Spirosoma rhododendri: one gene and its partner. The protein of the gene in region 1 interacts with the protein of each later gene in a pairwise test. Links are inferred from orthologs where the notes say so. Each region holds a gene or a part of one and is shown in the gene's direction. Other genes may lie near its edges. The genes, in order: HH216_RS12105 and rlmB.

Evidence for each region.
Region 2: the proteins of HH216_RS12105 (region 1) and rlmB interact in binary tests that used the Escherichia coli proteins (3 or more experiments, as listed by UniProt). The link is inferred for Spirosoma rhododendri from one-to-one orthologs.

What each region holds. Positions count from the first base shown.
Region 1 is NZ_CP051677.1:2,925,336-2,928,662, reverse strand. Bases 285-3,281 are described here. They hold HH216_RS12105 (NAD(P)H-hydrate dehydratase), read left to right. Parts: upstream 285-1,030; coding sequence 1,031-2,533; downstream 2,534-3,281. Other genes in these bases: HH216_RS12100 (hypothetical protein), read left to right, coding at 2,727-2,921; rplS (50S ribosomal protein L19), read right to left, coding at 542-916; dapF (diaminopimelate epimerase), read right to left, coding at 285-325. In the rest of the region: more of dapF, read right to left, coding at 1-284. UniProt on the Escherichia coli protein: Bifunctional enzyme that catalyzes the epimerization of the S- and R-forms of NAD(P)HX and the dehydration of the S-form of NAD(P)HX at the expense of ADP, which is converted to AMP.
Region 2 is NZ_CP051677.1:614,245-617,573, reverse strand. Bases 184-3,182 are described here. They hold rlmB (23S rRNA (guanosine(2251)-2'-O)-methyltransferase RlmB), read left to right. Parts: upstream 184-1,270; coding sequence 1,271-2,095; downstream 2,096-3,182. Other genes in these bases: HH216_RS02335 (SDR family oxidoreductase), read right to left, coding at 2,956-3,182; HH216_RS02340 (Uma2 family endonuclease), read left to right, coding at 2,170-2,736; HH216_RS02350 (GWxTD domain-containing protein), read left to right, coding at 184-1,298. Outside these bases: more of HH216_RS02350, read left to right, coding at 1-183; more of HH216_RS02335, read right to left, coding at 3,183-3,329. UniProt on the Escherichia coli protein: Specifically methylates the ribose of guanosine 2251 in 23S rRNA.

The sequences.
Region 1 (3,327 bases):
TGTCCGTTACAGTAGCAGTGTGCTCACCATCCACAGCAATAAAGCGCGTTTGCCCCTCAAACAGATTCAGGTCGTGGGCAAAGCGAACGATACACCGGCCCCCATTGCCGCACATGCTGCCTTCGGCTCCATCAGCATTGAAATAAATCATCCGAAAATCGTAGTCGGGGTCGTTGCGCAGCAGAATCAGCCCATCGGCACCAATACCAAATCGCCGATGGCACAGTCGCTCAATCAGGGCCTGATCGCTGGCGGGGAAGGTTTCACTCCGGTCGTCGATCATCACAAAATCGTTACCGGTACCCTGGTATTTAAAAAATGGAATGTTCACGGGGGTAGTTGTAGAGTTTGATAGTTGTAGAGTCGTAAAGTTATAAAGTTGCGGTTCCCCCGCAGCCGCGTACGGTGCCGGGACTGGCGCGTCGGGCCATCCGGCGGTAGCAACTTTACGACTCTACAACTATCAAACTCTACAACTTTGCAACAAAAAAAGCCACCCATACAGGTGGCTCTGGTACGCTTCTGACGATGACGCCGGCAATTAAGCCACGACTGCTGGTTTCGGCTTGCGCTCTTTCAGACGTGCTGCCTTGCCCTGACGACCGCGCAGGAAGAACAGACGGGCACGACGTACTTTACCCATACGTACTACCTCGATTTTGTCAATGTTAGGCGACAGGGTCGGGAAAATCCGCTCGACACCTACACCGTTCGATACCTTACGCACGGTGAACGTTTCGCCACCGCTGCTTGGGTTCCGGCGCTGAATAACTGTGCCGGTGAATACCTGGATCCGTTCTTTATTTCCTTCGCGGATTTTGACGTGCACATTCACCGTGTCTCCCGCCCGGAACGTAGGCAACTCGGTGCGACGCTGCGCATTGTCTGCCTCCACTAATTTGATTAACTCGCTCATGACCGTATATAAATCGCCAGATAACTATTTGCGAAATGAGCCGCAAAGATAGCAAAATTTTGGCGGCCGGAAAATACTTTTGCAAAATTACCTCCTTCAGCCAATACACCCCGAATGAAAATACTGAACGTTGACCAGATCCGCGCCCTCGACGAGTCGACTATAAAGCACGAACCCATTGCTCCGCTGAATCTCATGGAACGGGCATCGCTGGGGTTCGTCAACTGGTACGTCGATCATTTTCCGGCGACGACGTCGACAAAAATTTTCTGCGGGCTGGGCAACAACGGGGGCGATGGGCTGGCTATTGCCCGGCTGCTGATGGAACGTGAGTATCCGGTTGAGGTGTACGTCGTTCGGTACGCGCCCCGCGAATCCGACGACTTTATGCACAATCACCGTCGGCTCAAGCTCATCACCGAAGACATTAAATACGTCGAGTTTTCTCGCGACCTCCCCACCCTACGGCACAACGAAGTCGTAATCGACGCCATTCTGGGGTCGGGGCTGTCGCGACCGGCGGAGGGTATCGTCAAAGCAACCATCGAGACGATCAACCGCGCCCCGGCAACGGTCATTTCGGTTGATATTGCCAGCGGGCTGTACGTCGATCAGGCCAACCAGCCCGACGATGTGATTATCGAACCCGATCACACGGTGTCGTTTCAACTGCCTAAACTGGCGTTTGTACTGCCTAAAAACGGCAAATACGTTGGCAACTGGCACCTGGTCGATATTCAGCTTCACAAACGCTATATCGATCTCGCCCCGACGCCGTACTATTTCACCCAACCCCGCGAGGCACGGCTGCTGCTGCACAAGCGGGAGCGGTATTCCAACAAAGGGACGTTTGGCCACGCCCTGCTGCTGGCGGGCAGTTTCGGCAAGATGGGTGCAGCTGTGCTCTCGGCGCGGGCCTGCCTGCGGTCGGGCGTGGGGTTGCTGACGGTACACGTACCTCAGTGCGGCTACCCAATTCTGCAATCGTCGGTGCCCGAAGCCATGTGCCAGCCCGACGGTCATCAGACGGTGCTTACCGGTACCAGCCGCATCAGTAGTACTCCGCCGTCGGAATACTCGACCGTTGGTATCGGCCCCGGTATTGGCAAAGCGCCCGAAACGCTGACGATGCTGCGCGAACTGCTGCCGACGATAAAGAAGCCAATGGTGATCGATGCTGATGCGCTAAACCTGCTCAGCGAAAACCGCGAGTTGTACGCGCAGATCCCGAAACACAGCATCCTGACGCCCCACCCCAAAGAATTTGAGCGGCTGACCAAGCCCTGGAAAGACGACTACGAAAAGCTGGACCTTCTGCGCGATTTTGCCAAAACGCACAAGCTTGTCGTCGTGCTGAAGGGGGCATATTCGGCTGTCGCGACGCCCGACGGTGAGGTGCATTTCAACGCGACAGGGAATCCGGGCCTGAGCACCGGCGGTACGGGCGACGTGCTGACGGGCGTTCTGACGGCGTTGCTGGCGCAGGGCTACGACCCCGTCGAAGCCGCCGTACTAGGCGTATATGCCCACGGGTTAGCGGGCGATGTGGTGGCTTCACAGCGCGGCCCGATCGGTATGACGGCATCAGACGTTGTTGATGCGTTACGCTGGGAGTAAATCCGTAGACAAGATGGGACGCCAGCGTAGAAATAATTCTACAACCGGGCTAACGTATAGTAGTATGCCTGCATACTGCCCCTACCGCTTACGAAATGTCCGAATCAGGCACTATTTTGAAGTCGCTGATTACGGGCTGATTAGCTTGCCACACGTAATAACTGTATAGGTGGACTCCCATCCGGTATCAGAATTGTCCATAGTACAAGACAAGATACTGACACCGGAGATGAAATACACGACGCAACGCAACTGGTCATCTACCCGCAACAAATCGCGGTCTTTCTTCGATCAGACTACCGCCATTGGCACCATCACCATAGCTCTGTTCGGCTACATCGTTTATCAATTCGTCTTCCCGCTGATTGCGAAAGGTATACTCTGGTAAACTACTCCATAAGATTTTAAGCAGAACGCCCGCTGATCATACGATCAGCGGGCGTTCTGCTTTGTATATCCCGTCAGAAAGGGATCAACTCATAAGCTGATATGTCAGGAAAGCGGAACCGTAGGCCAGCAGCATCATGTACACTAGCTGCACGGCGGGCCACTTCCAGCTTTTGGTTTCGCGCTGCGTAGCCGCCAGCGTACTCATGCACATCATGGCGAAGACGTAAAAAATCAGCAGCGACCACGCCAGTGCAGGCGTATACATCGGGCCACCCGTTTCGGGGTTACGCTCCTGCAACAGTCGTTCGCGGATAGTCACGCCCTCGTCGTCGCCACCGGCGCCGATACTGTAAATCGTCGACATCGTGCCGACGAATACTTCGCGGGCGGCAAACGAACTAAGC
Region 2 (3,329 bases), 2.3 Mb from region 1 along the record:
ATGAAGCCCGCACCGAAGCGTCGCGTCCGACCAGCACCCAGCCCAGAGCGGCTACCTTATCGTCGCCGTCAACGGCTCCTCCGCGTACGGTCGACGCTCCGGCTGCCGCGCCGACCGTGGCTGATCGCTCGTCGGGCTGGTCGGTCACCTCGATCAAGGGTAAGTTTCTGGCTATTGATAGCACGACGCTGCATGTCATACTTGATATGACAGCGCAGAAGCCGGAAGGCGGGCAGGCTGACCCTGCGCAGTTTGCCGAGCATTTTCAGATAGCCTACGTGATGTATCCGGATTATAACAACCGCGAACGGTTGGGCTACGGCAACATTCCGCTCGACGGACAGACCGTCAAAAAGCAGGGTAACCACCTGACTATTGCGTTCGACGTAAAGCGCCCCGCCAACCGCACCGATCTGGCTAATGCTGTACTGCTGACGGAGGTTACGGAAATTGCCAGCGGCAATAAGGCCCGCAATGATTTGCCGCTCCGGTTCCGGAATTTCCGGCTTAGCGACCGCTTCGCCCTGACGAACGCAACGGGGCAGGAGGTTGAGCTACGCAACTATGTCAACGCGGGCGACATGATTCAGCTGAGCGATCTGGCGAATACGAAGAAAACGTTGTACGGTGTTCGCTACCGGCACGATTTCGAAGCGGCTTCCTCGCCGATGAACACCTCCGCCCGTCCGGCCCCCAAGTCACTCGTGGTTGATTCGACGCTGACGATTACGACCAATCAGCCGTTTTCGCTACCCAGAGAAGGACTGTACTACTTCACTGAAGATACGACCGCCGACAACGGTATCGGGCTGGTAGTGACTGACAATCGCTTTCCGAAAATGACCCGGCCGGAGAAGCTGATCCGGCCCGTGCTGTACATGAGCACGAGCAGCGAAATCAACGAGATGACGCAGGCGCAGGACACCAAGAAAGCCCTCGACCGGTACTGGTTAAGTCTGATGTCGGGCAATGAAGAGACGGCCCGGCGCACGATCAAGGCGTATTACGACCGGGTGGAAGACGCCAACCGCTTGTTTACGACGTACAAGGAAGGCTGGAAAACCGACAAAGGCATGATCTATATCGTGCTCGGCCCACCCGACCGCATTCAGCGCAACCGTGAACGGGAAGTATGGGTATACAATCGACGGCCAAACGTGTCGGAGATTAACTTTACCTTTACCAAAAAATCGAATCAATTTGTCGAGGATCATTACGAACTGGTGCGCTTCATGGAGTACCAACCCGTCTGGTACCCGATTGTCGAAGCATGGAGAACCGGCGCAATTCGCGAGTAAATCGCCCCAACTATAAGCAGTATAACAAACCCGCTCAGACCGGCCCAAACCCGGATGAGATGGTATTCGGTATTCAGTCCGTACTGGAAACACTGCGCTCCGATCAGCAGATCGACAAGCTATATATGGAGAAGGGGCTGAGCAACCCTGATATTCAGAATCTGGCGTTTCAAAAGCGGGTGACGATACAGCGCGTACCACCCGAACGGCTCGACCGCCTGACGCGCAAGAACCACCAGGGCGTCGTCTGCCTGATTGCGCAGGTGCAGTACGTCAAGCTGTCGAACGTCATTGCTGACGTGTACGAGCGCGGTGAAACCCCGTTTTTCCTGCTCCTCGACCGTATTACCGACGTCCGTAATTTCGGAGCGATCGCCCGTACGGCCGAATGTACCGGGGTGCAGTGCATCGTGATACCGGGCCGGGGTGCCGCTGCCATTAACTCCGACGCGATGAAAACATCGTCGGGGGCACTGAACCACATATCCGTCTGCCGCGAACCCGACCTGACAGAAACGGTAAAATACTTACAGGAGTCAGGCATCACGATCGTGGCCTGTACCGAAAAATCGGCCCGTGACCTCTACGAGCGCACCACCGACCTGACCGGCCCAATGGCGATTATCATGGGTTCGGAGGAAGACGGTATCTCGCCCGAACTCCTGCGCATGGCCGACACCAACGTGAAGATTCCCCTGCTGGGCAGTGTCGGCTCGCTTAACGTATCCGTCGCGACGGGCGTCGTATTATACGAAGCCGTCCGTCAGCGGAGTATAGTTATTCAAACTGAATCCTAGCGCGTACGGATATGGCAACGACAGCAGCAACGACCCGCCGATTAACTCAGTCAGTGTCAATCTAGGCGAAAAAGATGCTGGAGTCTCTCATCTATGAGACGATTGATGGAAAGCCCTTTTATCGGAAAGGGTATCGGGACGTTGTTGCCGAAAAAAAAACGTTGGAAGAGATCAAGGGCACCAGCACACTTCAGTCTGTTATTAGCTATTACCTGATAAAGATGATTTCTATGTTCACCAGTGAAGACCGGTATTTTGTGCTGGTCAACAAGCCGGGCGTGCATATCGATCACCGGAGTAATTTGGTAAACGACGTGGCTATCTACGATCAGGCCGTGTTACCGCCGTCAAGTATTTCAAAAAAGTACGCTGATGTGCCACCCCGCATTGCTATCGAAGTCGATATCAACATCGATGCGGCCGATACCAGTGAAACGAGCTATATCTACCGCAAAACCCGCAAACTTCTCGACTTCGGTGTTGAAAAAGTGATCTGGGTGCTGACCGACGCACGCGTCGTCATCGTGGCCACGAATGACCTTATCGAAACGATTGACTGGTCGCGGAACATTGAACTCATGGACGGTCAGCAGTTCAACGTCGGTGCTTATCTACAGAAGCGCGGCATAACGGTTGAGTAATTTTGAGCCGCCGGGCGGCCCCGTGTGATTTTTGTGATTTCGCTGATTCTTCAAATCACAGTTCATCAGCGTGATCATAAAAATTACAGTTCAGATAATCTTGAACTGTGATTTTTATGATTTATTGATTGCCCTGATTTCTCTTTTCAGAATCATAGTCCATCAACGTAATCACAAAAATCACAGTTCAAGACAATCACAGTTCAGAACAATCAGCGGTTACGCGTTGCCGCCGTTGACGTCGAGGAGGCTGCCGGTGATGTAGCTACCATCCTGCGAGGCCAGCAGTACATAAGCCGGTGCCAGTTCATCGGGTTGGCCGGGGCGTTGCAGGATCGTTTTGGAAGCCGCCTGCTTGACACCATCGGGGCCCATACCCGCACCCGGCAGGAACGGCGTATAGATCGGTCCGGGCAGTACAGCATTCACCCGGATTTTTTGTTCCCCTAACTGCGTAGCCAGCGACATCGTGAACGCGTGAATGGCTCCCTTCGTCGACGCGTAATCGACCAGTTTTGGCTCACCCTGCTTACCAACGATGCTACCTGTGTTGATGATCGTGTCGCCTTCGGTCAGGTGCGGTACAACGGCCT